3 regions of the Streptomyces sp. NPDC058308 genome follow, and region 1 is predicted to be linked to each of the others. Evidence: riboswitches for the same ligand, from Rfam matches in the RefSeq annotation. Region 1 holds a riboswitch; each other region holds the start of a gene.
The links. Region 1 has a riboswitch for S-adenosylmethionine ahead of thrC (threonine synthase). Riboswitches for the same ligand answer to the same signal wherever they lie in the genome.
Positions count from the first base shown of each region.

Region 2: another riboswitch for S-adenosylmethionine. It lies ahead of ACFVYL_RS00090 (hypothetical protein); the one in region 1 lies ahead of thrC (threonine synthase).
Region 3: another riboswitch for S-adenosylmethionine. It lies ahead of ACFVYL_RS04555 (aminotransferase class V-fold PLP-dependent enzyme); the one in region 1 lies ahead of thrC (threonine synthase).

Region 1 covers NZ_JBHVZA010000005.1:134,844-144,663, reverse strand. The annotation lists gene ACFVYL_RS09705 (esterase/lipase family protein) at 1-780, shown strand, start outside; gene groL (chaperonin GroEL) at 885-2,510, opposite strand; gene ACFVYL_RS09695 (cold-shock protein) at 2,829-3,032, opposite strand; gene ACFVYL_RS09690 (MoaD/ThiS family protein) at 3,453-3,728, opposite strand; gene thrC (threonine synthase) at 3,834-5,153, opposite strand; SAM riboswitch class I at 5,147-5,317, opposite strand; gene ACFVYL_RS09680 (glucosyl-3-phosphoglycerate synthase) at 5,454-6,398, shown strand; gene ACFVYL_RS09675 (hypothetical protein) at 6,494-6,676, shown strand; gene ACFVYL_RS09670 (trehalose-6-phosphate synthase) at 6,741-8,147, shown strand; gene otsB (trehalose-phosphatase) at 8,160-9,032, opposite strand; gene ACFVYL_RS09660 (DUF3263 domain-containing protein) at 9,052-9,315, opposite strand; gene ACFVYL_RS09655 (ABC transporter substrate-binding protein) at 9,333-9,820, opposite strand, start outside.
Region 2 covers NZ_JBHVZA010000001.1:16,950-26,769, reverse strand. The annotation lists gene ACFVYL_RS00110 (tetratricopeptide repeat protein) at 53-2,158, shown strand; gene ACFVYL_RS00105 (translation initiation factor 2) at 2,355-3,683, opposite strand; gene ACFVYL_RS00100 (hypothetical protein) at 3,744-4,061, shown strand; gene ACFVYL_RS00095 (radical SAM protein) at 4,357-5,715, shown strand; SAM riboswitch class IV at 5,793-5,902, shown strand; gene ACFVYL_RS00090 (hypothetical protein) at 5,948-6,313, shown strand; gene ACFVYL_RS00085 (SDR family NAD(P)-dependent oxidoreductase) at 6,389-7,123, shown strand; gene ACFVYL_RS00080 (GNAT family N-acetyltransferase) at 7,174-7,728, shown strand; gene ACFVYL_RS00075 (amino acid permease) at 7,764-9,293, opposite strand; gene ACFVYL_RS00070 (hypothetical protein) at 9,355-9,820, opposite strand, start outside.
Region 3 covers NZ_JBHVZA010000002.1:427,825-437,644, reverse strand. The annotation lists gene ACFVYL_RS04570 (Rieske 2Fe-2S domain-containing protein) at 1-768, shown strand, start outside; gene ACFVYL_RS04565 (cytochrome bc complex cytochrome b subunit) at 765-2,405, shown strand; gene trpD (anthranilate phosphoribosyltransferase) at 2,595-3,659, shown strand; SAM riboswitch class IV at 3,742-3,859, shown strand; gene ACFVYL_RS04555 (aminotransferase class V-fold PLP-dependent enzyme) at 4,050-5,432, shown strand; gene ACFVYL_RS04550 (Lrp/AsnC family transcriptional regulator) at 5,488-5,769, opposite strand; gene ACFVYL_RS04545 (rhomboid family intramembrane serine protease) at 5,766-6,503, opposite strand; gene ACFVYL_RS04540 (hypothetical protein) at 6,685-6,924, shown strand; gene ACFVYL_RS04535 (NYN domain-containing protein) at 6,959-8,308, shown strand; gene ACFVYL_RS04530 (NlpC/P60 family protein) at 8,601-9,632, shown strand.

The DNA.
Region 1 (9,820 bases):
ATGGAGCACGACGGCGGCGCGGAGAACGACCACCAGACCGCCCTGTACTTCTCCTTCGACAGCCCGCACCGCGGCGCGTGGGTGCCCCTCGCGCTGCAGTCGTTCGCGCACTACATCCGGCGGCTCAACGCGGCGTTCTCGAACCAGATGAACAGTCCGGCCGCCCGGCAGCTGCTGTGGCAGCACATCGCCGAGTGGGACGACAGCCCGGAGACGGACAAGGAGCGGGTGGAGTTCCTCGCCGAGCTGGAGCGGGTCGGCGGCTGGCCGAGCCGGCCCCGCAAGATCGGCGTCGCCAACGGCGTGCGCACGGGTGAGGGGAACGGCATCCGGGGCGGGGAGCGGGCCTTCCACGGCAAGGGCCTCGCCATCACCGGCACCCGGCTGCACACGCAGCCCGCAGGACAGCAGCAACTCATCGCGCAGCTGCGGGTGGTGACCTTGCGCAAGCCGCAGATCCACACGTCGGGCATTCCGGAGATGGACGGCGCTCCTGGCGGCACCCTGGAGGGCTTCGGCATCCTCGCCGACGAGCTGGACAAGATCCCCGCGATCATCGGTCTCGGCTCCGATGCGGACATCCGCGAGCACTGCTTCGTACCGGTGGTCAGCGCCATCGCACTGCGCGACATCGACACCCACGAGAAGCTGTACGGCCCGGTCACGGCCTCGGCGGAGGAGGAGAGCGAACTGGACGAGTTCCTCTGCGCCTCCCAGAACGAGGGCCACACCTCGGTCACCGAGGAGCTCTGCACCTGGATCATGGCCCGCCTGCCGTAGTAACTCCGGCGAGGCCACGAACGCCGCAGGGGCGGCACCCTCCCGAAGGAGAGTGCCGCCCCTGCGTACGAGCTATGCGCTCAGGACGATCGATCCGCGAGGGATCAGAAGTCCATGTCACCGCCCGGCATGCCGCCGCCGGCCGGGGCAGCGCCCGCCTTCTCCGGCTTGTCGGCGATGACGGCCTCGGTGGTGAGGAACAGCGCGGCGATGGACGCGGCGTTCTGCAGGGCGGAACGCGTGACCTTCGCCGGGTCGAGGATGCCCTCGGCGATCATGTCGACGTACTCACCGGTCGCGGCGTTCAGGCCGTGGCCGACGGTCAGGTTGCGCACCTTCTCGACGACGACACCGCCCTCAAGGCCGGCGTTGACCGCGATCTGCTTCAGCGGGGCCTCGAGGGCCAGCTTCACAGCGGCGGCACCGGTGGCCTCGTCACCCTCGAGCTCAAGCTTCTCGAAGACGGCGGAGGCCTGGATGAGCGCCACGCCACCACCGGCGACGATGCCCTCTTCGACGGCGGCCTTCGCGTTGCGAACGGCGTCCTCGATGCGGTGCTTGCGCTCCTTGAGCTCGACCTCGGTCGCGGCACCGGCCTTGATGACGGCCACGCCGCCCGCGAGCTTCGCCAGGCGCTCCTGGAGCTTCTCGCGGTCGTAGTCCGAGTCGCTGTTCTCGATCTCGGCGCGGATCTGGTTGACGCGACCCTGGACCTGGTCGCTCTCACCGGAGCCGTCGACGATCGTCGTCTCGTCCTTGGTGATGACGACCTTGCGGGCGCGGCCGAGCAGGTCGAGACCGGCGTTCTCCAGCTTGAGGCCGACCTCCTCGGAGATGACGGTGCCACCGGTGAGGATGGCGATGTCGCCGAGCATGGCCTTGCGGCGGTCACCGAAGCCCGGGGCCTTGACGGCGACGGACTTGAAGGTGCCACGGATCTTGTTGACGACCAGGGTCGACAGGGCCTCGCCCTCGACGTCCTCGGCGATGATCAGCAGCGGCTTGCCGGACTGCATGACCTTCTCGAGGAGCGGAAGGAGGTCCTTCACGTTCGAGATCTTCGAGTTGACGATCAGGATGTACGGGTCGTCGAGCGACGCCTCCATACGCTCCATGTCGGTGGCGAAGTACGCCGAGATGTAGCCCTTGTCGAAGCGCATGCCCTCGGTGAGCTCGAGCTCGAGACCGAAGGTCTGCGACTCCTCGACGGTGATGACGCCTTCCTTGCCGACCTTGTCCATCGCCTCGGCGATGAGCTCGCCGATCTGGGTGTCGGCGGCGGAGATGGAGGCCGTCGAAGCGATCTGCTCCTTGGTCTCCACGTCCTTGGCCTGCTCGAGGAGGGCGCCGGAGACGGCCTCGACGGCCTTCTCGATGCCGCGCTTGAGGGCCATCGGGTTGGCACCGGCGGCCACGTTGCGCAGGCCCTCGCGGACCAGCGCCTGGGCCAGGACGGTCGCGGTCGTCGTGCCGTCACCGGCGACGTCGTCCGTCTTCTTCGCGACCTCCTTGACCAGCTCGGCGCCGATCTTCTCGTACGGGTCCTCGAGCTCGATCTCCTTGGCGATGGAAACACCATCGTTGGTGATCGTGGGGGCGCCCCACTTCTTCTCGAGGACGACGTTGCGACCCTTGGGGCCCAGGGTCACCTTGACGGCGTCGGCGAGCTGGTTCATGCCGCGCTCGAGGCCGCGCCGTGCCTCCTCGTCGAACGCGATGATCTTGGCCATGTGAAGTGGTCCTCCCGGACGGGGTGGAAACGCAAACGGATCTGGCTGGCGCCCGCGACGGACGGCCTGCAGCCCTTGTGGTTCCTTGCCCCACCCGGTCTGCGGGCCTCACCGACCCGATCCAAGTTCTGTCACTCTCACACGGAGAGTGCTAAGCCCAATGATTAGCACTCGACCCCTGCGAGTGCAAGCGCCTCTCGAGGATCCCGGACAGCTCGCGGGCGCGCGCCGCGCGTACTGCGCGCACACGAGGGGCCCGTACCCCTGACGGGATACGAGCCCCTCGCGATGCTTGCTTCGGTGGTCGGTCGCGCCGAGCTAGACGGCGAGCTTGACCATGTCCGCCTGCGGACCCTTCTGGCCCTGCGAGATCTCGAATTCGACTCGCTGACCTTCTTCAAGGGTGCGGTACCCGTCCATCTGGATCGCGCTGTAGTGGACGAAAACATCCGCACCACCGTCGACCGCGATGAAGCCGTACCCCTTCTCCGCGTTGAACCACTTGACGGTGCCCTGAGCCATGCCTAACTCCCCTATTACTGGCCCTTGCACAGGACCGCACTTCGCGGACCCGGGTCAGACCTCACCACCCACTGCTGGGGGTGTGCGCCGGAACGCGTCGACCGCCGCTGAATGTATCTGTCCAACTGCCGTCTGCAACAGGTCAATCGGACGAGAATTCTGGGCACGCCTGATCGGTAATATGCGGAGAATTCGCCACGATTCAGGGCAAGACGGGCCAGGCAAAAGCCACATAAGGTTCAAATGGGCAGCGCGCTTTGGCTACTTCTTGTCGACTCCGGGCCGACTTCGTATATGCGCTCGGCATTAACGGCGAAGCACTCTTCCCAACTGTACCGCGCTCAACCATGCAGAATTGCCCCCTCCGTTTCTCGAACGGAGAGGGCAATTCGGGTTAAGCAGGGTTCTTGCGGAAAAGGATCAGCCGCCGGCGACGGCCGGAATGATCGAGACACCCGCGCCGTCCGGGGTGGCCGTCTCAAGACCCTGCTCGAAGCGGACGTCGTCGTCGTTGACGTACACGTTCACGAAACGGCGCAGCTTGCCCTGGTCGTCCAGGACGCGGGCGGCGATGCCCGTGTGGTTCTTCTCCAGATCGGCGATGACCTCACCGAGGTTCGCCCCCTCGGCGACGACCTCGGCCTTGCCGTCGGTGTAGGTACGGAGAATGGTGGGGATACGGACGTTGACGCTCATGGGTTCACCTCGGAAGATCAGGGGGCAGCCCCGCAAGGGGCGCCCCGCCAGGGGCGCGGGGAACTGCGCGACCAGCCACAGCCGGTCCGCAGGGAAACAAGAAGCTCAGTCAGCCAGACCCGCGGAGCGAAACGCCTCAAGGCTCGGCTTGATCGTGGCGGTGGCCTGAGACCTCTCGGCGACAGCGTCCAGCGTCTTGAGCCCGTCCCCGGTGTTCAACACCACCGTGGTGAGCGAGGGATCGATGAGCCCCGCCTCGACCAGCTTCCGCGTGACGCCCACCGTCACACCGCCCGCGGTCTCCGCGAAGATCCCCTCACTCCGAGCGAGCAGCTCAATCGCGGCAACGACCTGCTCGTCGTTGACGTCCTCCACCGCACCGCCCGTGCGACGCGCGATGTCCAGAACGTACGGCCCGTCGGCCGGGTTGCCGATGGCCAGCGACTTGGCGATGGTGTCCGGCTTCTGCGGACGCACGACGTCGTGACCGGCCTTGAACGCGGTCGAGACCGGCGAGCAGCCCTCGGCCTGGGCGCCGAAGATCTTGTACGGCTTGTCCTCGACGAGGCCGAGCGCGATCAGCTCCTTCAGCCCCTTGTCGATCTTCGTGAGCTGCGATCCCGAGGCGATCGGAATGACCAGCTGGTCGGGGAGGACCCACCCCAGCTGCTCGCAGATCTCGTACGCGAGGGTCTTGGAACCCTCGCCGTAGTACGGCCGCAGGTTGACGTTGACGAAGCCCCAGCCCTCGCCCAGCGGGTCGCCGATGAGCTCGGAGCAGAAGCGGTTCACGTCGTCGTAGTTGCCCTCGATGCCGACGAGCTCGCCGCCGTACACCGCGGCCATGACGACCTTGCCCTGCTCCAGGTCGTGCGGGATGAACACGCAGGAGCGGAAGCCGGCGCGGGCCGCGGCGGCGCCGACGGCGCCCGCGAGGTTGCCGGTGGAGGAGCAGGAGAGGGTGGTGAAGCCGAAGGCACGCGCGGCTTCGAGCGCCTGCGCGACGACCCGGTCCTTGAAGGAGTGCGTGGGGTTGCCGGAGTCGTCCTTGACGAACAACTTGCCCTGTTCGACGCCGAGTTCCCTGGCGAGGTTGTCGGCCTTGACGAGCTTGGTCCAGCCGGGGTTCAGGTTCGGCTTGTCGGCGACGTCGGCGGGGACGGGCAGGAGCGGGGCATAGCGCCAGATGTTGGCGGGACCGGCCTCGATCTGCTTGCGCAGGGATTCCGGGTCGCCCAGCGGCAGGTCGTACGCGACTTCGAGGGGGCCGAAACACTCGACGCACGCGAAGATCGGACCGAGCGGGAACTTCGTGCCGCACTCCCGGCAGGAGAGACCCGATGCGGGGCCGAGGTCTACGGAAGAGGTGGTGCTTTCGGTGGCGACAGTCTGCACAGCCATGGAGGCGAGGCCCTTTCTCCTCATCTTCCTCGCGACGCATCTCGTCGCGAGACGGAATTGGCACCTTCCCGAGCCGGGAGCCTCGCGGCGCTGATCGCGCACACGGTGACACTTGCGTCTTGCGACGCGCGGCTGGGTGGTTGCCGGGGCTTCAACGGGCCGTATCCCTCTGCCCCTCTGGATGAGCGGTATTCGATTGTGTGACGCCCGGGACCCCCGACATGCGATGGTCACCGGCGTTGTTCAAGACTGTAACCGAAGCCCCGGACCCTTGAGATAGTCGTCCGAACCGCGAGATGGATCACATATGGGAGGACCGCGACCGTGCTGGAAGAGGCCGAACACTGGCTGAGCAGGCGTTCCTGGTCCGTCGCCGACCGCCCGCTGGACCTTCTGGTCGCCGCCAAACGCGCGTCCAACACCTCGGTGAGCGTCGTACTGCCCGCGCTCGACGAGGAGGGGACGGTCGGCGAGATCGTCGCCGAGATACGCCGCGCGCTGATGGAGGAGGTTCCGCTGGTCGACGAGCTCGTGGTGATCGACTCCGGCTCCACGGACCGTACGGCCGAGGTCGCCTCGGCGGCGGGTGCCAAGGTCGTCCACCGGGACGAGATCCTGCCGCGCGTGGCGCCGGTGCCCGGCAAGGGCGAGGTGCTGTGGCGGTCGCTGCTCGTGACGGGCGGGGACGTCGTCGCGTTCGTCGACGCGGACCTGCGGGAGTTCTCCGCGGACTTCGTCTCGGGCATCGTGGGCCCGCTGCTCACCGACCCGGACGTGGCCTTCGTGAAGGCGATGTACGACCGGCCCCTCGGCGAGGCGGCGGGCCAGGGCGGCCGGGTGACGGAGCTGATGGCGCGCCCGCTCCTGAACATGCACTGGCCGCGCCTCGCGGGGTTCGTCCAGCCGCTGGGCGGCGAGTACGCGGCGCGCAGGTCGCTCCTTGAGCGGCTGCCGTTCCCCGTCGGGTACGGCGTGGAGCTCGGGCTGCTCGTCGACGCGCTGCACACCGTGGGTCTGGACGCGCTCGCGCAGGTCGACGTGGGGGTGCGCAGGCATCGGCACCAGGACGGGCGGGCGCTCGGGCGGATGGCGGCGGCGATCTACCGGACGGCGCAGCTGCGGCTCGCGCGCGGCCATCTCCTGCGGCCCGAACTGACGCAGTTCGAGCGGGGCGAGCAGGGGTTCGTGCCGCGGACGTACGCGGTCGACACGGAGGAGCGGCCGCCGATGACGGATATCGCCGAGTATGCGCATCGACGCGTGGCGTAACCCCCGCCGATGATGTGCTTTGCCTATATTGCCCCACTATGCGGATCGGAACGGTGTGGCGCAGAACTGTGCGGGTCGGCGGAGTCGGGCAGGCCATGAGAGCCATACGGCGGGCCGGCGCGGTGAGCCTCGTCCCCGCCACACTCGCGGCGGGCGCGCCCGCCGGTGAACTCGCCACGACCGGCGACTCCCGCGCCCTGCTGTACGGCGGGATCGCGGTCGCGCTGTGCGTCCTGGGCGCGCTGCTGCTCGCCGCCGGGCGCGGGCGCGGGGACTGAGCGGCCGGGGACCGAACAGGGGCCGTACGTTTGCCCGCCCCCGGGACGGGCTACGTTCTGCCACATGGTCTCCGAGTCCGCATCGTCAGCAGCGCAGGTACTGGTCGCCTCCAACCGCGGCCCCGTCTCGTACACGGTGGGAGAGGACGGGGAGCTGACCGCCAAACGCGGCGGCGGCGGCCTGGTCTCCGGGCTCAGCGCCATCGGCGACGAGGCGGACGCCCTGTGGGTGTGCGCGGCGCTCGGCGACGGCGACCGCGAGGCGGTGCGGCGCGGCGTCGGCGAGGACGGCGTCCTGATGCTGGACATCGACGCGGACGTCCACGCGGACGCGTACAACGGCATCGCGAACTCGGTGCTGTGGTTCGTCCACCACATGCTCTACCAGACCCCGCTCGAACCGGCTTTCGGGCCGGAGTTCCGCGCACAGTGGGCGGCGTACGAGACGTACAACCGCGCCTTCGCCGAGGCACTGGCCGCGCAGGCGGCGCCGGGCGCGGCGGTCCTCGTGCAGGACTACCACCTGGCGCTGGTGCCCGGCATGCTCCGCGAGCTGCGCGAGGACGTGCGCATCGGCCACTTCTCGCACACCCCCTGGGCGCCCGCCGACTACTTCCGGATGCTGCCGGACGACGTCGCCGAACAGCTGCTGCGCGGGATGCTCGGCGCCGACCGGCTCGGCTTCCTCACCGGGCGGTGGGCGGACGCGTTCACCGAGTGCTGCGTACGGATCGTGGGCGGGACCACGGGCACCCGGATCGGAGTGCACGGGCTCGGCGCCGACGCGGACTTCCTGCGGGAGCGGTCGCGGCGGGACGACGTCGAGGACCGGATGCGGGCGCTGCGTGAACAGGCGGGCGAGCAGGACGGGGAGGCCCGCAAGCTGATCGTCCGGGTGGACCGCACCGAGCTCTCCAAGAACATCGTGCGGGGCATGCTGGCCTACCGCGAGCTCCTCGACACCCACCCCGAGTGGCGCGAGCGCGTCGTGCACGTCGCCTTCGCCTACCCCTCACGGCAGGACCTCGCGGTCTACCGCGACTACACGGAAGAGGTCTCCCGGGTCGCCGCCGACATCAACTCCCGCTACGGCACGCCCGGCTGGACCCCCGTCGTGCTGCACGTCAAGGACGACTTCGCGCGCTCCCTCGCCGCCTACCGCATGGCGGACGTGGCCCTGGTCAACCCCATCCGCGACGGCATGAACCTCGTCGCCAAGGAGGTCCCTGTCGTCTCCGACGAGGGCTGCGCGCTGGTCCTCTCGCGGGAGGCGGGGGCGTACGAGGAGCTCGCCGAGGACGCGCTCGGCGTGAACCCGTACGACGTGACGGCCACCGCGCGGGCCCTGCACGCAGGCCTCGTGATGCCCCTGGAGGAGCGCGCCGAGCGCACCAAGCGCCTCGCGGCGGCGGCGACGGCGCTGCCGCCCGCGCAGTGGTTCCTGGACCAGCTGCACGCGCTCACCGGCTGAGCGCGGCGCCGGTCAGGGCAGTCGGGCCACGATCGCCGACAGCAGCCCCACGACCCCGGGCGGTCCGTCGACCACCAGGTCGGCCCGCCCGGCAAGGTCCGTGACCTCCGTGCTGCCGCTGCACACGAGGAGCCCCGCGACACCGTCCGAACGGAGCTTCTCCACCGCGCCGAAGGCCGGCAGGTCGCCGAGGTCGTCGCCCGCGTAGAGGACGGATTCGGCGCCCACCTCGCGCAGGTACTCCTCAAGGGCCACGCCCTTGTCCATCCCGGGCGGCCGCAGCTCAAGGACCATGCGGCCCGGTTCGACGATCAGTCCGTGCCGGGCCGCCAGTTCGGCGAGCGGCTCGCGCAGCGCGTCGAAGGCGGCCTGCGGGTCCTGCGCGCGGCGCGTGTGGACCGCGACGGCCCGGCCCTTCTCCTCTATCCAGGTGCCGCGCCAGGCGTCGATCGCGTCGAGGAACCCGGGCAGTTCGGCGCGGACCGCCGCGACACCGGGGTGCGGTTCGGCGGCGTGCACCGTGCCGGTGACGGCGTCCCAGCGCTCGGCGCCGTAGTGCCCGAGGACCACGAGGTGCTCAAGGCCCGCCACGCCCGCGAAGCCGCCGTAGCGGACGGCGACGCCCGCGGGGCGGCCCGTGACCACGGCGACCGACCGCAGGCGCGGCGCGAGCGCGGCGAGCGCGGGCACGGCGTCGGGGTGGGCGCGGGCCTGCTCGGGGTCGGCCACGATCGGGGCCAGCGTGCCGTCGAAGTCCAGCGCCACGACGGCCCGTTCGGGCCGGGCGAGGAGTGCGGAGAGCCCGTCCCGCCCGGCGGGCGTCACGGGCTCGGGCAGGCCGGGGCGTCCGGGCCTGTCGGGCTGCGCGTACGTAGGGTCACCCATGGGCCCGACCCTAACGGCGTCAGCGCTCGTCGCGCCGTGACTCCCGCACCCGGCGCAGCCGATTGACCGTAATCGGGTCGTGGGCGAGCGCCCGCGCGTCGTCCAGGAGAGCGTTCAGTACCTGGTAGTAGCGCACCGGCACCATGCCGAGCTCCTCACGGATGGCGCGTTCCTTCGCCCCCGGGCCCGGCCACGACCGCCGCTCCAGGGCGAGGACGGCACGGTCGCGCGCGGAGAGCTCCTGTGGCCCCTGACGGTTCACGCCGACTTCCCCACGGTCCATGCCCGACACGCTATGCCCTACTCGGCGTTCTCCGCGGCGACCGCCCGGTTCTGGATGCCCTTCAGCACCGAGTCGGGGTTGCCGCCCTGCGCGACGGTCTTGCCGATGTCCTTCTTGATCTGCGCCGAGACCTCGGCCCAGGACGTCTTGCCCACCGGGTAGAGCTGCGAGGTCGGGAGCTCGTCGAGGAACTTGCCGAGCTCGGTGTGGCCGCGGTCCTTGGCCATCGCCTGGGAGGCGGACGTCGTCACCGGCAGGATGTCGTACTCGTTCGAGAAGTCGAGCACGTTCTTCTTGCTGTACACGTAGTCGAGGAACTTGCCGGCCTCCTTGCGGTGGCCGTTCTGCTTGAACGCCATCATCCAGTCGGCGACGCCCATGGTGGCCTGCGCCTTGCCGTTGACGCCGGGCGCCGGCACCATGCCGAACTTCACGCCCTTCTTCGCGGCCATCTTCATCAGCGTCGGGTGGCCGTTGAGCATGCCGACCTCGCCGCGCGAGAACG
Region 2 (9,820 bases), on a different contig from region 1:
GACGCCAACGAGGCCTGGCCCGTACGTCCGTACGTCCGCCTAGAGTTGGGCCGTGGACGAACAGACGCGGAACAGCGTGGGCGGGCAGGCACGGATCGGGACGGTGGTCCAGGCGGGGCACGTCGAGCTCCGGAACCTGTACAGCGGCTCCGACGACGGGGTACTGCTGCATCAGATGCCGCCCGACGTCCGGCACTTCGAGGACCGCGACGACCAGCGCTCGCGCGTGCTTGGCGCCGTCGCCCGCCCCCGGGCGGCCGGGCGTCCCCTCGTCGTCTCGGTCACCGGCGTGCACGGCGTCGGCAAGACGGCACTCGCCGTGCACCTGGCCCACCGCCTCGCCCACGACGGTGACTACGTGGTGCGGTACGTGGACCTCGACGACCACCGTCCCGACGGCGGGGCCGACCTGGCCGACGTCCTCGGTGAGTTGCTCCGCTCCTTCGGCGTGACCGACCTCCTGGAGGGCTCGACGGCACGGCGCCGCAGGCAGTACTGGGAGCAGACCGGCAAACGCCGCCTCGTCCTCCTCCTCGACAACGCCCGCTCCGGCACCGAGATCACCCAGCTGCTTCCCTCGTCCGCCGAGAGCGTCGTCGTGGCCGCCAGCAGGCAGACGCTGTACGACGTCGAGGGCGGAGTGGATCTGGAACTTCCGGTCGACCCGCTCGAAGAGCCGTACGCCGAAAGGCTGTTGAGCCGGATCGTCGACGACCCCCGGCTCGCCGCGGACCCCGCGTCCGCCGCCGAACTCGCCCGGATCTGCGGTGGCCTGCCCGCCGCCCTCCACGTGGCCGCCGAATGGCTCCGCAAGCACCGCACCCGCAGACTCGCCCGGCTGACCGCCCAACTCGCCGCCGAGCTCGACGCGAAGGGAGTTCCCACGGTGGAAGCCGTATGGGATGCCGCCTACCAGGACCTGACCCCCGGCGCCGCCACGCTCTACCGGCTCCTCGTCGAGCACCCCGGCCCCTGGATCGACCCCGAAGCGGTCACCGCGCTGCTCGGCAGGGGAGAGGACGAGGCCGAGGACGCGCTCGACGAGCTCGCGCGGGCGAGCCTCCTGGCCCGTGGGCGGGATGGACGGCTGCGCCTGCACGACCTGCTGCGCGCCCACGCGGTGCGCCGCGCCGACCGGGCGCGCCGGAACGACGGAGGGGCCGAGGCGGACGAGGGCAGGCGGCGCGTCGTCCGTTGGTACCTCCGCCAGGCCCAGCGCGCCGACGCCCTGCGCGCCGGGCCGCGCATGACCTTCGCCGAGCCGGTCCCGGCCCTCCCGGACACCCCCGACGCAGGCTTCGGCATCACCTCCGCCGACGGGGACGAGCGGCGGAAGGCGAAGGCGCTGCACTGGCTGGAGGCCCAACGGCTGGTGCTGCACGACTGCGTGCGCGTCGCCCACGCGCACGGGCTCGACGACGAGGCCTGGGCGCTCTGCGAACCCCTGTGGACGCACTACCTCGACCACCCCCGCCTCACTCAGGTCATCGAGACGTTCGGCGTGGGACGCGACGCCGCGCTGCGCGCCGGGCGTCCGCTCGCCGCGCTGGTCCGCATGCGCTGCCAGCTCGCGCGTCCGCTGTGGGAGCGGGGGCGGTACGAGGACGCCGAAACCGAGCTGCGACTCGCGGCAGCGGGCGCGGAGGCCCTCGGCGACGAGCCCCGGGAGAGGAAGCTGCGTGCCTCGGTCATCGAGTTCCGGGGACTGCTCGGCGCGGCCCGTGGCGAGTGGGCGGCAGCGGCGGCGGAGTTCGAGACGTCCGCGCGCATCCACACGGAGATCGGCAATGCCTACGGCGCCATGCTGCAGACGTATCTCCTCGGCAAGGCCCGCACGGAGCTCGGTGAACTCGACGACGCGGAACGGCTGTTGACGGACGCACACGCGCGGGCGGTGGAGCTGGGGCGGGCCCGGCTGACCGCCCGGACCGGCTTCGCGCTCGCCCGGGTGCTGCGGCGCCTCGGGCGGCCCGTGGAGGCCAGGGGTCTCTACGACGAGGCGCTGGCGCAGGCTCGCCTCGACGAATCCGTACGTGAGGAACTGCGGGTCCTGGACGCGTTGGCCGAACTGGCCGAGGAGACCGGGGACGCGGCGGGGGCGGCGGATTTCCGGACCGCGGCACGGGCGGTGCGGGAGTGCGGCGGCGGCCTGGACTGACCGAAACCCGACGCCTGGTCTGACCGAAGCCCGATGTCTGGACCGCCCGAAACCCGGCGTCTGGGCCGACCGAAGCCTGCACCGCGGCCGGAATCACGGGCGGAATCACGGGTGGCGCGGCCTCGCCGCGGGGACCCGGTGGGCCGCGCGCGTCGTGGCGAAGCTGCTGCAGTAGGCGCCGTTCGCCGTTCCTGCTCTAGAACTCCCGCAGGCCCTCTTCCGGGGTGGCCGGAGCGAGCGTCGCGCGGTGGAGGCGGCCCGCGACGACGCAGGGGACGGTCACCGGGTACGCGGGCGCGTCGGAGCGGCCCACGAGCCAGGCGTGCACGCCGGAGAGCACCGCCGCCGGATCGGAGCGCAGCACCCGGCCGTCCGTGTCCCGGTGCGGCTCGATGCGTACGGACAGGAGCGCGCCGCCGGTCCGGCGCAGCACGCAGTGCGAGGCGCTCAGGACGACGGCGGCCGTCCGCGTGCCACCGTGCTCGGCAAGCACATGGCGCGTCCACCCCTCGACGGTCCAGGTCTCACCCCGCGCGGGCGGTGCGGTGGGGCGTCGGGCTCGTCGGAACACGAGCCCGGCGCTCTGCAGTTGGGTGTCCGACGCCCTGTCCGCCTCGGCGGCCAGGTGATGCGCGGGGGCGGTGGATCGGGCGGGCCGCCGCTCGATGTGCACGTGCGGTCCTCGCCGGTCCACCCGTACGGCGAAGGCCGCCGGGGTGCGGGCGGGCGGTGCGGGATCCGGCAGGAGGTTCGGCCCGGGGGGATCGGTGGGCGGGGCCAGGCCGAGGATCCGGTAGAGCTCCTCACGCAGCCGGTGCACGGCCTGGCCGCGTGCGGCGAAAGCCCGCGCGGCGCAGGCGGCCGGGACGCCGGGGGTGTGGCCGGCGACGGCGCGTTCGATGTCGGCTGTGGCCGGCTGCTCTATTCGCTCCAACTCGGGTAGCCGGGCGAGGAGTTCGGCCATCGGAGTGCCGGGGATCAGCTCGCCGCCGCCGTCGCCCGCGGCGATCATCGGCGTGTCGCGGGCCGCGGCCGCGTACAGCGCCGCCGAGCCGTGGTCGGTGACGATCACGTCGGCGGCGATGAGCAGCGCCGCCCACTCCTCGTACGGGCGGGCAAGGACCAGGCCCGCGTCGAGGGCGGGCGCGAGGTCCTGCGCGAGGTCGAACCGCCCTGTCCTGCTGTGCTCGTTGGGGTGCAGGACGAGTCCGATCTGGTACGTGTCGTGGGGGAGCTCGGCGGCCAGGCGGGCGGGGAGCCGGGGGTGGCGGCGGATCAGGGAGTGCGGGCCCCAGGTGGAGGTGAGGACGATCAGGGTCCGGCCGTGGGTGCGCAGGGCGCGGCGGTAGCGCTCGCGCAGGGGGAGGGAGGCGAGGACGCGGTCGAGCGTGGGGTCGCCGGTCACGGTCGCGCGCGCGGCCGCCGGCGGGCACTCGGCGGTGAGGCGGGTGAGCTGGGAGGGGTGGGCCAGGGCGTGGAGGCGGGCCAAGGGGTGCCCGCCCGGCATCAGGAGCGCGGGGTCCATGCCGGAGGCGGAGTCGCCGGGACCGTCCGGAGCGGCGAAGGCCTTGTTGTAGCCGGCGCCGTGCGGCAGCAGGACGCGTGGTCCGCGCAGGTCGGCGAGGCCGCCCTTGGGGCTGGCCGCCAGGATCAGATCGTGGGGGCGGGCGAGGGCCTCGGCCCAGGGGACGGTGCGGCCGCCCGCCCGCTCGACGGCCGCGAGGGCGTCGTTGCCGAAGTCGGAGCCGGGTACGAGAGTGAAGCGGCGGCGGATGCGGTCGTCGCCCGCGAAGACGGGGAGGACGTCCAGGAGCCGGTGCAGGGCGGTCGCCGACCGGGCGGCGAAGAGGACGCGCTTCTCGGCGCCGGAGGGAGCCTTGGCGTGCGGCGCGAGCCGACGTGACGCTGCCCGCTGCCCGCTGCCCGCTGCCCGCTGCCCGCTGCCCGCTGCCCGCTGCCCGCTGCGGAAGTGTTCATTCTAGTTCGTGGGGTTTCGGCGCGTGACCCGTTTCCGCTTTTCGGGGCGGGTATGTGGGGGTCGGCGGGCGGCATGCCGGAGATCGTACCGGCCCGGTACCGGCCCGTAGCATAGACCTGCGGCGGAGGCGCCCTGCGACCGGAGTCGGATCCGGAACGGATCGGGCGGGTATTAGCGTGGACGGAACAGATCGATCGACAGGATCCGAGGTGCCCGGCCCATGCCAAGCCGCAGCGAGAGCCGTACCCAGCTCATCGAGTCACTCATGGAGCGGTTCCCGCACGTGCCGCGGGAAGCCGTGATCAAGGAGGATCTGCTGCGCGGCGGCATCGCCTTCGACGAGTCGGCGCTCAGCGACAACGAGGGCGGTGACGTCAAGCCGAAGTCGTACTTCATCTTCTCCTTCGACCACGGCACCCTCCCCGAGCTCGGCGCCGCCGCCCTGCGCCGCCCGCCGGAGGAGATCGTCCTCACCGGCGGCCCCTACGAGCTGCGCCGCACCGTCGTGTCGGTCCGCGTGAACCCGGCGTCGCCCTACCGCGTGGCCGCCGACGACAACGGCGTCCTCGGCCTCTATCTGGACGGCGTCCGCATCTCCGACGTGGGCCTGCCGCCGATGCCGGACTACTACCGGCACACCTTGGAGAACGGCAAGTCCGTGATGGAGGTGGCGCCCACCATCCAGTGGGGCTACCTGATCTATCTGACGGTCTTCCGGGTCTGCCAGTACTTCGGCGCCAAGGAGGAGTGCCAGTACTGCGACATCAACCACAACTGGCGCCAGCACAAGGCGGCGGGCCGCCCCTACACGGGTGTGAAGCCGGTCGAGGAGGTCCTGGAGGCGCTGGCGATCATCGACAAGTACGACACCGCGAAGTCCTCCACCGCCTACACCCTCACCGGCGGCGCCATCACCTCGCAGATCGGCGGCAAGGACGAGGCTGACTTCTACGGCCAGTACGCGAAGGCCATCGAGGAGCGCTTCCCCGGCCGCTGGATCGGCAAGGTCGTCGCCCAGGCGCTGCCCAAGGCGGACGTGCAGCGCTTCCACGACTACGGCGTGCGGATCTACCACCCGAACTACGAAGTGTGGGACCCGTACCTGTTCGAGCGCTACTGCCCCGGCAAGGAGCGCTACGTGGGCCGTGACGAGTGGCACCGCCGCATCCTGGACTCCGCCGACGTCTTCGGGCCGCGCAACGTGATCCCGAACTTCGTGGCGGGCGTCGAGATGGCGGAGCCGTTCGGCTTCAAGACCGTCGACGAGGCCATCGACTCCACCGTCGAGGGCCTGCAGTACTTCATGTCGCGCGGCATCACACCCCGCTTCACCACCTGGTGCCCGGAGCCGACGACCCCGCTCGGCAAGGCGAACCCGCAGGGCGCGCCGCTGGAGTACCACGTGCGTCTCCTTGAGGCGTACCGCGCGACGATGGAGGCCAACGGCCTGACGTCGCCGCCCGGTTACGGGCCTGCGGGTCCCGGCAACGCGGTCTTCTCGGTCAGCTCGTTCATGGACAGCCTCCCCGCGGAGCAGGCCGCCCCGGAAGACGCCATCGCCCCCGCAACGGCCCAGTAGCCCCGCCCGGAGGCCTGCCCAGGGGCCAGGAGGAATCCCCGGGCAAGCCTCCGAGAGGGCGTGTTACGGTCGGGACGGGTCACGAGTTCCAGCGCCAAGCCCCGGCTCGCTGGACGGCACCCCGCTCCGTCGCGGGTGCCCCGGGTGACGACCCGCCCCGTGCGACGTGCGCGGGGAACGGCGGATCACCGGGGTCGGCGACACCCGGGGTCCACGACTCCGGAGGCGCTCCATGACGCACTCGAACGACACCCCCACCCCTCCCGCGCGGCCCCGGACCCCGGCGCCCGGCGGCACGGCCGTCCCCGGCCGAGAGGTCTGGGAGGTCCGGGAAATCGACGTACTGCTCTCCTCGTACGACGTACGTGACGACGGACTGATCCCGCTCCACGTCCTTGGCCCGCCCCTCGGCGCCCCGGCCGCGCTGCGCACTCCCGACCCGGAACGGCTGCGGGCCCAGCTGCGCGCACACCACGGCGTCGTCCAGTGGGAGCCGGGCCGGAACCTTCTGCGGCTGCGGCGCGGCACGGGCCGAGCCACCCTGATCCACCTCGACCTCGCCCTCCCGGCCGGTGAAGATCACCGCTTCGTAGGATGACGGCGTGATCCGGACGCGGGCGATCCCCGCGTCCGGGCGGCGCGACAGTCAGCCACCCAGAGCCGGAGGTCCCCCGTGCAGCACCACCCCGTCACCGTCGTCACCGGCGGCAGTCGCGGTATCGGCGCCGCTGTCTGCGCCCGTCTCGCCGAGGACGGCCACGACGTCGTCATCGGCTACCGCTCGAACGCAATGGCCGCCGAGGAGGTCGCCGCGACGGTCCGCGCGGTCGGCCGCCGCTGCGTCGCCGTCCGGGTCGACACCGCCGACGAGGCCGACGTCGACCGTCTCTTCGACACCGCCGCGGCCGAGCTCGGTCCGGTCACCGGACTGGTCAACAACGCCGGTGTGGGCGGCCCCGTCGGCCCCCTCGCCGAGGCCGACGCCGAGGGCATGCGCCGGGCGCTCGAGGTCAACGTCCTCGGCTATCTGCTCTGCGCCCGGCGCGCGGTGCGGGACATGAAGGCCCGCGGCGGCGGCGCGATCGTGAACATCTCGTCCGCCGCGGCCACCCTCGGAGCTCCCGGCGAGTACGTCCACTACGCGGCTGCCAAGGGCGCCGTCGACACGCTGACGGTCGGCCTGTCCAAGGAGGTCGCGGGGGACGGCATCCGCGTCAACGCCGTTGCCCCCGGCGTCATCTGGACCGAGTTCCACGCCGACCCCGAGCGCCCCGCGAAGCTCGCGGCGGGCATCCCCCTGGGGCGCTCCGGTCAGCCCTCGGAGGTGGCGGCGGCCGTCTCGTGGCTGCTCTCGGACGACGCCTCGTACGCGAGCGGCACGGTGCTGCGGGTGGCGGGCGGGCGCTGACCTCGCCCGACGGTTGTCGGGAGCGGGGCGAACTCTCGTACGCTGCGGGCATGATCACTGGTTCCGCCGCCCTCGCGCAGGGCGTCCTCATCCGGCCCCTCACGCTCGATGACGCGGAGAGGCTCGCCGGGGCCCGCCGCCGCAACCGTGCCCACCTCAGCCCCTGGGAGCCGGTCAGGCCCGCCTCCTTCTACACCACGGAGGGGCAGGCGGAGCGGATCGGGGGCCAGCTGGAGGAGTGCCGGGCGGGCCGGGCCGCGCACTGGGTCCTCGAGAGCGACGGGGAGATCGTCGGTCACACCGAGCTGACGAACATCGTGCACGGCCCGGCGCGCAGGGGCAGTCTCGGCTACTGGACCGACGCGGAGCACGTGGGCCGCGGCCTCGCCTCCGCCGCCGTGCGGCACGTCTGCGCGGCGGCGGACGGCGAGTTCGGCCTGCACCGCGTGGAGGCGTGCACTCTCCTCGACAACGCGGCGTCGCAGCGCGTGCTGGCGAAGTGCGGTTTCGTGGAGTACGGGATGGCGCCGGGCTACCTGCACATCAACGGCGCCTGGCGCGACCACCGCCTCTACCACAAAATCCTCAACAACCGCCCCGCGTAAGGCGATTCGGTCCGGGACTGACCGGGTCCCGGCTCTCAGACGATGTTCTCCGCGACCTCCGCCTGCTCCCGGTCCGAGCCGTACGCCTGTGGCGTGCTGTACGAGCGGCGCGCCACGAACCACCACACGGTGGCCAGGAGCAGGACCACGGCGAGCGCGATCGAGGCGTAGTTCATCGAGTCGACCGTCACCGGCGAAGCCTGCGGCAGGCAGAAGAGCACCGTCACGAACGCCACCCAGATCACCGCGATCCAGCCGACCGGCTTGCTCCAGCGGCCCAGGTTCCAGGGGCCGGGCTGGAAGCGGTCGCCCGCGCGCAGGCGCAGGAAGATCGGGATGGCGTACGCGGGAGTGATGCCGATGACGTTGATGGCGGTCACCGCCGTGTACGCGGTCGCCGAGTACAGGGAGGGCAGCGCGATGACCGCGGCCAGGCCCACCGACAGCCACACCGCGGGTACCGGGACCTGGGTCCGGGAGCTGACCTTGCGCCACACCGCCGAGCCGGGCAGCGCGTTGTCGCGGCTGAACGCGAACACCATGCGGCTGGCCGCGGCCGTCTCGGCGTTGCCGCAGAACAGCTGCGCCACGATCACGATGAGCAGCAGCGCCGTCGCCCCGGACTCGCCGATCGCGTCGATCATGATCTGCGCGGGCGGCACTTCGGTGGAGCTCTCCTGGGCACCCACGTAGTCCTGGATGGCGAAGCTCAGCCCGGCGAGCAGGACGAAACCGGCGATCCACGACGCCCAGATGGCGCGCACGATGCCGCGGGCCGCGGAGACCGACGCGTTGGAGGTCTCCTCCGACAGATGCGCGGAGGCGTCGTATCCGCAGAAGGTGTACTGGGCGAGGAGCAGGCCGATCGCCGTCACGTAGAGCGGGTTGTCCCAGCCCGTGTCGTTCACGAACGTGCCGAAGACGTCCGAAAGCGACTGGTGGTGGTCGGGCACGATCACGAGGACGCCGACGATCACGGCGACACCGGCCAGGTGCCACCACACGCTGATCGAGTTGAGCAGGCTGACCAGCCGCACGTTGAAGAGGTTCAGGACGGCGTGCAGGAGCAGGACGCACAGGAAGATCAGGAAGGTCTTCTCGGTGGTCGGTGTGAAGCCGAACTTGAGGTTCAGGAACGCGCCGGTGAAGAGTGCGGCGCCGTAGTCGATGCCCGCTATCGCGCCGAGCAGCCCCAGCAGGTTCAGCCAGCCCGTGTACCAGCCCCAGCGGCGCCCCCCGAGCCGGTCGGCCATGTAGTAGAGGGCCCCCGACGTCGGGTACGCGCTGGTGACCTCGGCCAGTGCCATGCCCACGCAGAGCACGAAGAGGCCGACGCCCGCCCAGCCCCAGAGCATCACCGCGGGGCCGCCGGCGCCCATGCCGAAGCCGTACAGCGTCATGCAGCCGGACAGGATGGAGATGACGGAGAAGCTGATGGCGAAGTTGCCGAAGCCGCCCATGCGGCGGGCCAGTACGGGCTGGTAGCCGAGCTCTCTGAGTCGCTCTTCCTCGTCCTGGCGTGGTGGTGCTGGGACGGTGCTCGACGACCAGGTGGTGCGGGACACGGTGGGACCTCCGGGGGAGCGGCGGGGAAAGGGGCGAACGGATACGGGGAGGGCGCGGGGGTCAGCCCGGGCCGCGGGAGGCGCTGAAGCAGCGGGTGCGGGCCTGGACGAAGACCTCGGCGGCGGCGTCCGCGTCGCCGGGGGAGTGGGTGCGATAGGCCCACGGGACCGTGGTGAAGAACGGGTCGAGGGCCTGGAACACCCGGGAGGCGTCGTGGAACTGGTGCGCGCCCCACAGGGCGTGCGCGAGGTGGTTGAGGTCGAGGAGCGAGGTCGCGGCGGGCGTCGTGTGGTCGAACCACAGCTGCAGGGCGAGCAGCGCGGCGCGCGTGGCGTCCTCGGAGATCCAGTGCAGGTCGAGCGCCTGCTCCTGGCCGGACTCCCTGCGGTAGCGCTCGACCCGCACGTACAGCGGCAGCAGGTGCAGCGCGGAGCCGGCGGGCGCCGAGGCGGCGGCCCACTGCACGAAGTTGTACGCCTCGGTGAGCGGCCCCTGCGCGCGCCGCGCGTACACGAACTGCAGCATC
Region 3 (9,820 bases), on a different contig from region 1:
TTCGCCCTGGGCCTCACCCTCGGCGTGGCGCTGTTCTGCATCGGCGCGGGCGCGGTCCACTGGGCCCGCACCCTGATGTCCGACGTCGAGATGACCGACGAGCGGCACGAGATCGCGGCCGAGCCCGAGGTCCGCGCCAAGGTCATGGCGGACTTCAAGCAGGGTGCCGAGGAGTCGGGTTTTGGGCGGCGCAAGCTGATCCGGAACACGATGTTCGGTGCGCTGGCCCTGGTCCCGCTCTCCGGCGTCGTCCTGCTGCGCGACCTCGGTCCGCTGCCCGAGGACAAGCTCCGCCACACCAAGTGGGGCAAGGGCAAGATGCTCGTGAACATGAACACGCACGAGCCGCTGCGTCCGGCGGACGTGCAGGTCGGTTCGCTGACCTTCGCGATGCCGGAGGGGATGTCGGAGCACGACCACGACTTCCAGACGCAGATCGCCAAGGCCGCCCTGATGATCGTCCGCATCCAGCCGGAGAACATCAAGGACAAGCGCGAGCTGGAGTGGTCGCACGAAGGCATCGTGGCCTACTCCAAGATCTGCACCCACGTGGGCTGCCCGATCTCTCTGTACGAGCAGCAGACGCACCACGTCCTCTGCCCGTGCCACCAGTCCACCTTCGATCTCTCCGACGGTGCCCGAGTGATCTTCGGCCCGGCTGGTCACGCCCTGCCGCAGCTGCGCATCGGCGTGAACGAAAAGGGCTACCTCGAGGCGCTCGGCGACTTCGAAGAGCCCGTCGGTCCTGCCTTCTGGGAGCGCGGATGAGCACCACCACCACTTCCTCCAACGAACAGCGCAAGCAAGCGCCCGCCGGAGAGCGCGTCGCCGACTGGGCCGACGGCCGGCTGGGGATCTACTCCCTGGCCAAGGCCAACATGCGCAAGATCTTTCCGGACCACTGGTCCTTCATGCTCGGTGAGATCTGCCTGTACAGCTTCATCATCATCATCCTCACGGGTGTGTACCTGACGCTGTTCTTCCACCCGTCGATGAACGAGGTGGAGTACTCCGGCAGCTACATCCCGATGCAGGGACAGCTGATGTCGGAGGCGTTCAACTCGACCATGCACATCTCCTTCGATGTGCGCGGTGGTCTGCTGATCCGGCAGATCCACCACTGGGCGGCGCTGATCTTCCTCGCCGGCATGTTCGTGCACATGATGCGCGTGTTCTTCACGGGTGCGTTCCGCAAGCCGCGTGAGGTCAACTGGCTGTTCGGCTTCCTGCTGTTCGTCCTCGGCATGTTCACCGGTTTCACCGGTTACTCGCTCCCGGACGACCTGCTCTCCGGTACCGGTGTCCGCTTCATGCAGGGCGCCATCCTGGGAGTGCCGATCGTCGGCACGTACCTGTCGATGTTCCTGTTCGGCGGGGAGTTCCCCGGCGGCGACTTCGTGGCCCGGTTCTACTCGGTGCACATCCTGCTGCTGCCGGGCATCATGCTCGGCCTCGTGGTGGCGCACCTGATCCTGGTCTTCTACCACAAGCACACGCAGTTCGCGGGTGCCGGCAAGTCCAACAAGAACGTCGTCGGCATGCCGCTCCTGCCGGTCTACATGGCCAAGGCCGGAGGCTTCTTCTTCCTGGTCTTCGGTGTCATCGCGGTCATCGCGGCGATCGCCTCGATCAACCCGATCTGGGCCATCGGCCCGTACCGCCCGGACCAGGTGTCCACCGGCGCCCAGCCCGACTGGTACATGGGCTTCGCCGAGGGTCTGATCCGTGTGATGCCGGGCTGGGAGATCAACCTCTGGGGTCACACGCTCGTCCTGGGCGTGTTCATCCCGCTGGTCGTGGTCTTCCCGCTGGTCCTCGTGGCCATCGCGGTCTACCCGTTCATCGAGTCCTGGGTCACCGGCGACAAGCGCGAGCACCACATCCTGGACCGCCCGCGCAACGCCCCGACCCGTACGGCCTTCGGTGTCGCGTGGCTCACGGCGTACATGGTCATGCTCGTCGGTGGCGGCAACGACCTGTGGGCGACCCACTTCCACCTGTCGCTGAACGCGATCACCTGGTTCGTCCGGATCGCCTTCTTCGCCGGACCGGTCATCGCCTTCATCGTCACCAAGCGGATCTGCCTGGGTCTGCAGCGGCGTGACAAGGACAAGGTGCTGCACGGCCGCGAGTCGGGCATCATCAAGCGCCTGCCGCACGGTGAGTTCATCGAGATCCACGAGCCGCTCAGCCAGGACCAGCTGCACACCCTCACGGCGCACGAGCAGTACCAGCCGGTCGAGATCGGCCCGTCGGTCGACGAGAACGGTGTCGAGCGCAAGCTGTCGGGTTCGCAGAAGCTCCGGGCGAAGCTCTCCAAGGGCTACTACGGGGAGCACAACCAGATCCCCAAGCCCACCGCCGACGAGTACAAGGAGATCACGAGCGGCCACGGCCACCACTGATCAACCGCGAGCTCTGAAGCTCTGACCTCCCCACTCTCGGCTTCGGTCGAGTAGGGGCCCACGGTCGCCACGGCAAGAGCCCCGTCCAGCGCATGGACGGGGCTCTTTGCTGTCCCGGCGCTGGATAGGGTGGTGCCACCCCGACGTGTCGGGGTGTTTCCCACACCGGCAGACAAAACAGGAGCGGCTATGAACGCTGTGACCCCCGCAGGAGGCGACACCGCGGCGGCCCGTTCCTGGCCCGACGTGCTGAACGGCCTGCTCGACGGGCGGGACCAGAGCGCCGACGACACGGCATGGGCCATGGACCGCATCATGCGGGGCGAGGCCACCGACGCGCAGATCGCGGGCTTCGTGATCGCGCTGCGGGCCAAGGGCGAGACGGTCGAGGAGATCTCCGGCCTGGTACGTGCCATGTACGCGCACGCCAACGTCATCGAGGTGCCCGGCCCGACCGTCGACATCGTCGGCACGGGTGGCGACGGGGCCAAGACCGTCAACATCTCCACCATGTCCGCGATCGTCGTCGCGGGAGCGGGCGCCAAGGTCGTCAAGCACGGCAACCGCGCCGCCTCCAGCGCGTCCGGCGCCTCCGACGTCCTTGAGAAGCTCGGCGTCAACCTCGACCTCACGCCCCGGCGGGTGGTCGAGGTCGCCGAGGAGGCCGGCATCACGTTCTGCTTCGCCGTGAAGTTCCACCCCGCGCTGCGGCACGCGGGCGCCGCGCGCAGTCAGCTGGGGATCAGGACCGTCTTCAACCTCCTCGGTCCGCTCACCAACCCGGCGAAGGTGCGGGCCCAGGCGGTCGGGGTCGCCGACCCGCGGATGGCGCCCGTCGTCGCCGGGGTGTTCGCCGAGCGCGGGCACTCCTCCCTCGTGTTCCGCGGGGACGACGGGCTCGACGAGCTGACGACCACCTCGACCTCCCGGGTCTGGGTAGTGCGGGACGGCGCCGTGCGCGAGGAGGCCTTCGACCCCCGCGAGGTGGGGATCGGCCTGGTGCCGGTCGAGGCGCTGCGGGGCGCCGACGCCTCGTACAACGCGGAGGTGGCGCTGCGGCTGCTCGACGGCGAGAGCGGGCCGGTGCGGGACGCGGTGCTGCTGAACTCCGCGGCGGCCCTGGTCGCCCTCTCGCCGACCGGAGAGCCGCTCGTGGAGCAGATCCGGGCCCAGATGGCGAAGGCGGCGCAGGCCATCGACTCGGGCGCCGCGAAGCGGGCCCTGGAGCGCTGGGTGGCGGCCAGCAACCGCTGATGCCCGCCATGTGACGTAAGGCGCAGTCCGGATTCTGGACTGCGCCTTGCGCGTCGAAGATCGTGTGGCAGGATGCTGCACAGGTCATGAGTGACAGCGACTACGGCCCCGGCCCGCTGTCCGGCAACCCTCCGTCCGTGGCGGGGTGCCCCGGGTGAAGACCAGGTCGTACGCAGCAAGGCGTATGGCAAGCGCGGACCCCTGGACATCGGTGAATGTCCGCCCCTGGGGTCCTGGTCCTCAAGGGAGCAGTCTCGTGAGCAAGCGAATGTGCTAGGGCCTCCGGCCCCTTTCCGCGCACCCTTTTTCTCTTCATCACTGCACCGCCGTACCCCTCTGCCGTACGTGCGCCTTCGCAGTGAACTCACTTGTCTCTTACGGGAGTTCACCATGTCTGTTTCCGCCGTTGCCGCCGACTCGTCCGTCTGCGCCCCGCTGGCCGTCCTCGGCAGGGACGTCACCGTTCCGCTGGTCACCGGTGGCGAGGTGACGTACGCCGCGCTCGACTACGCGGCGAGCGCGCCGGCGCTGCAGCGGGTGTGGGACGACGTGGCCGCGTACGCCCCGTACTACGGCAGCGTGCACCGCGGGGCGGGCTACCTCTCGCAGCTCTCCACCGACCTCTTCGAGAACTCCCGCACCACCGTTGCCGAGTTCCTCGGCTGCCGTGAGGGCGACCAGGTCGTCTTCACCCGGTCCACCACCGACTCGCTGAACCTGCTGGCCGCCGCCCTGCCCGCCGACTGCCAGGTCTTCGTCTTCGAGACCGAGCACCACGCCTCGCTGCTTCCGTGGCGGGACGCCCGCGTCACCTACCTGAACGCGCCGCGCACCCCCGACGAGGCCGTGCACACCCTGGAGCGCGCCCTCGCCGACCGCGACCCCTACGGGCCCGCCCTGGTGTGCGTGACGGGCGCCTCGAACGTCACCGGCGAGCTGTGGCCGGTGCGGGAGCTCGCCGCGGCCGCGCACGCGCACGGCGCCCGGATCGTGCTCGACGCCGCCCAGCTCGCGCCCCACCACCCCGTCTCCATCGAGGAGTTGGATGTGGACTGGGTCGCGTTCTCCGGGCACAAGCTGTACGCGCCCTTCGGCTCGGGCGTCCTCGCGGGCCGCTCCGACTGGCTGCGCGACGCCGAGCCCTACCTCGCCGGCGGCGGCGCTTCGCGCAAGGTGGCGCGGCGCCCCAAGGAAGCAGGCGGTGGCGTGGACGTGGAGTGGCACGACACCGCCGCCCGCCACGAGGCCGGTTCGCCCAACGTCATCGGCGTCTACTCCATCGCCTCCGCCTGCAAGGCGCTCACCGACGCGGGCTTCGACGAGCTCGTCGCCCGCGAGCAGCACCTGATCACGAAGGTGCGCGAGGGCCTCGCCGAGGTACCGGCCGTGCGGGTGCTCTCGCTGTTCGGGGACGACGCGCCGCGCGTGGGCGTCATCTCCTTCGTCGTGGACGGCTGGAACAGCTCGCACTTCGCCGCCGCGCTCTCCGCCGAGTACGGGATCGGCGTACGGGACGGCCTGTTCTGCGCGCACCCGCTGGTGCGCACCCTGCTCGGCAGCGTGCCCGACGAGCCCGGCGAGTGCGGCGCTCCCGAGGCCGCGCCCGGCGAGAAGTCCCTCAACGCCATTCGGGTGAGCTTCGGCGCGGGCACCCCCGACGAGCACGTCGAGCGGTTCGTGCGCGCGGTCAAGGAGCTGGTGGCGGACGGCGCCCGGTGGAACTACCGCACCGAGGACGGGCGTTGCGTGCCGGACACCGGCGCGGCCGCCTGACCGGACGGGCGCGGACGGCGCCCAGGGTCCTCCCGCGGAGATCCGTCAGAAGGGCCTAGGAGTCGAGGCCGATCGCGAAGGCCGCTTCCAGGTCGTGCTGCGAGTACGTACGGAACGCCACGTGCGTGTCGGTCCCCTCGACGCCGGGGATCTTGCTGATCCGGCCGGGGATGACGTCCGCCAGGTCGTCGTGGCGCGGCACCCGCACCATCGCGATCAGGTCGTACGTACCGGTCACGGAGAAGACCTCACTGACGGAGTCCAGCGCGGCGATCGACTCGGCGATCTCCGGAATCCGGTCCACGCTGGTCTTGATGAGCACGATCGCGGTGATCACGGCTGGCTGTCTCCCTCGGTGGCCGGTGCACTGCCTTTCACATGCACTCTAGTCCTCCGCGCACTCCACCCCCACGCGACGAGGAAGCCGAGCGAGAAGCCCACCAGATGCGCCAGATAGGCGACCCCCGCCCCCTTGCCTCCCTGCCCCGCCGCCAGCCACTGCAGCGTCACCCAGAACGGCAGCACCACCCACGCCGGAAAGCGCAGCGGCAGGAAGAAGAGGAACGGGAAGAGGCTGGTGACCCGCGCCCGTGGGAAGAGATAGAGGCAGGCACCGAGGACGGCGGAGATCGCCCCCGACGCGCCCACGAGTGTCTGGTCCGAGCCCGCGTGCGCGGCCGCGTAGGCGAGCAGGGCGAGATATCCGCAGCAGAGGTAGAAGAAGGCGTACCGGAGGTGGCCCATGCGTTCCTCGACCATGACCCCGAACACGTACAAGAACAGCATGTTCCCCAGCAGATGAAGCCAGCTGCCGTGCACGAACAGGGCGGTGAACGGGCCGAGGGCGGCGCCCGGGGCACCGCTGAACAGTTCGACGGGTACCACTCCCCACCGCTCGAAGTAGACCTGTTGCGCACCGATCAACTCGTCGCCGCGGCCGTAGGAGGGGTTGAACCCGGAGACCGGGGAGATCAGGAAGACCGCGCAGCAGACGGTGATCAGCCCGTACGTCACCGGGGCGGTGCGCCCCCCGAGCAGCCGGCCTGCCTTCGTACCCCATGTGCGGATCATGAACAGAGCATGACGTAACGGGCACTACCTCCGCAGACCGCCATGCCGCTCGGCAGGCCGCCGCATGGCGCCCCTTACAGGCCTTAGGGTTACGGGCAATGCGCACACGGAAACCTGCGTACGCCCCTCGGTCGCCGAAGATGTCGCCGCTGCCAGTCTCCGAAGAAAGCGAACAGCCACGATGACGGTTCCTCTGCCGACCGCCACCACCCGGTGGCGCTGCACGCTGTGCGGCAATCTCACGCGTTTCGATGTGACCCGCAGCTCGAAGGTCGTCGAGTATGTGCATCTCGACCTGGCCGGAGAGTCGAACGTCGAAGAACGTGAGGTGGTCAGTGAGACCATCGAGTCCGTGCGTTGCCGCTGGTGCAACGCCGTGGATCAGGTGGAACTCGTGGACAGGCCGGGCGCCGACTCCTGACGGAGCGGGGCCCGCACAGCTAGTGGGGTGACGGATGGTGGAGAGCTCGGGCGGGGAGCCGGACGACGGCGCCGCTGAGGTGCTCGACCGTCCGCTGCCCGACGGGGTGCGGCGACGGGTCGTCCACATCGTCTCGGACGGCTTCGGCGGCCTCACCCTGGCCGAATTGCCCCCTCAGCTGCGGCAGTACGCGCGCTTCACGCCCACCCGTCGCGCGAAGTTCGCGGGCAACGCCATGGCGGCCGCGCTGGAGAACGACACCCTCTTCCGCCAGCGCATCGGCGAACGCCTCAGGGAGGCCCAGCCCGAGCTCGCCGCCGCCCTGGAGGCGGGCTCGCCGCCGCCTGCCGCCGATCCGCTGGATGTGGCGGCCGCCGCCTATGTGCTGCGCCCGGCGGGCTGGGTGAAGCTGGTCACCGCCGCGGGCGAGGAGGCCCAGCGGGCCGACGCCGAGCGAGTGGACGACGAGACCCGGGCCGAGCTTGAGCGGCTGCGCGAGGAACTGGCCGCCGCCCGCGGGCAGACCAAGGCGGAGACCGAGCGGCTGCGCGCCGAGCTCGACACGGTGCGCAGGGAAGCCGAGTCGGTGCACCGCAAACTGCGCGCGGCGCTCAGCGACGTCAAGCGCGGCGAGGCCGCGCTGCGCAAGGCCGCCGCCGAGGCGGAGGCCGTGCGCGCCGAGAGGCAGGCGCAGGTGTCCGCCGCCGAGAGCGAGACGCGGCGGCTCAAGGCGCGGCTCGGCGAGACGGAGGCCGCCCTCGAGGCCAGCCGCAGGGCGGCGCGGGAGGGGCGCAGCGTCGAGGACATGCGGCTGCGGCTGCTGCTCGACACGGTCCTCGACGCGGCCCAGGGGCTGCGGCGCGAACTGGCCCTGCCCCCCGTCTCCGTACGGCCCGCGCAGACCGTGGACGCCGTCGAACCGGGGCGGATGTCGCCCAAGGACATCGCCGCCCGCGCACTCTCCGAGAGCGACCCGGCGATCCTGGACCAGCTGCTCGCGCTGCCACAGGCGCACCTGGTCGTCGACGGCTACAACGTCACCAAGACCGGCTATCCGACCATGCCGCTGGAGAAGCAGCGGCTGCGGCTGCTCGGCTCGCTCTCGCAGCTCGCCCTGCAGTCGGGCGCGGAGGTCACCTGCGTCTTCGACGGCGCGGAGCTGGCCGCGCCCGTGCTGCTCGCGCCGCCGCGCGGGGTGCGGGTGCTGTTCTCCAAGCCCGGCGTCACGGCGGACGAGTTGATCCGTCAGCTGGTGCGCGCGGAGCCGCCGGGGCGGCCCGTGGTCGTGGTCTCGACCGACCGCGAGGTGGCCGACGGGATCGCCAAGGCGGGGGCGCGGCCGGTGGCTTCGGCGGTGCTCCTGAAGAGGCTTTCGCGGGGCTGACCGGCGGGGCTTTCGCGGGGCTAAAGGGTGTGGTGCAACTCCTGGGTCCTATGCCCGAATTGGGCGTCCATGGAAGCGACGTAGTGTCAGAAGATCATTACTGGCTGTGCGTTATCGGTAAAGAATGCGCTTCGCGACCGGTTTTTTGCCGGTGTGATTTGAACTGATCACAAGAAGGTCACTAAGGTCTCGCTTCGAACCCCCGCTCGGTTGATCACCCATCCGGGGTGGCGGCGGTGGTACCCGCCCGCCATGTCCCGGTAGGCGGCCGGAGGAAGAAGGAGCCGCCCGCGTGGCGTCCCACCGTCGACCCAAGCAGCCGAGCCGCACCCGCGTGACCGTGCTCACCGCGACCGCCGCCGCTGCCGTGGCCCTCACCTCGCAGGGCGCCGCCCAGGCCGCCCCGAAGCCGAGCAAGGACGAGGTCAAGTCCAAGGTCGACAAGCTCTACGAAGACGCGGAGCGGGCCACCGACAAGTACAACGGGGCCAAGGAGAAGCAGGAGAAGCTCGAGAAGCAGATCGGCGATCTCCAGGACAAGGTCGCCGACGGCCAGGAGGAGCTCAACGAGCTGCGCGACGGCCTCGGTTCGATGGCCAGCGCCCAGTACCGCTCCGGCGGCATCGACCCCTCCCTGCAGCTCTTCCTCTCCTCCGACCCGGACAACTACCTGGACAAGGCGTCCACTCTCGACCAGCTGAGCAGCCAGCAGGTCGAGGCGCTCAAGAAGATCCAGAAGAAGCAGCGGGACCTCGCGCAGCAGCGCAAGGAGGCCGCGGGCAAGCTCGACGACCTCGCGGACACCCGCGAGGAGCTCGGCAAGAAGAAGCGGGAAGTCCAGGGCAAGCTCAGCGAGGCCCAGAAGATCCTCAACACGCTGACGGCCAAGGAGAAGGCGGCCATGGCCGCCAAGGAGAAGCAGCGCGCGAGCCGCTCCGCGGGCGAACGAGCCGACCTCGGCGACGAGGCGCCCGCCTCCGGCCGCGGCGCCGCCGCCCTGAGCGCCGCCGCCACCCAGATAGGCAAGCCCTACGTCTCCGGTGGCACCGGCCCCAACTCCTACGACTGCTCCGGCCTCACGCAGTGGGCGTTCGCGCAGGCAGGCGTCTCCATCACGCGCACCACGTACACCCAGCAGAACGACGGCACGAGGATCGGCCGCGGCGACCTCAAGCCCGGCGACCTGGTGTTCTTCAACAACCTCGCGCACGTCGGGTTCTACGCGGGCAACGGCCAGGTGCTGCACGCCCCGCACCCCGGTGCCTCGGTGCGCTACGAGTCGATGTCCTACCTGGGCACCTTCCAGTTCGGCGTCCGCGTCTGAGATCCTGTCTTTGAACCCCGACGTCAACGCCTTGCCGACACCGTCCGAACGGGCGAATTCCGGTAACTCCCGCTGACCCCGCGCCCCGTTGATGACCTGCGTCTGAGGCGGGGCGCCGGGCTGTCCGCGTCCTTTGCGCACCTCGCCGGGTCTTTGGCCGCTCCGTGGTCGCACGGCTACTGTCGGCG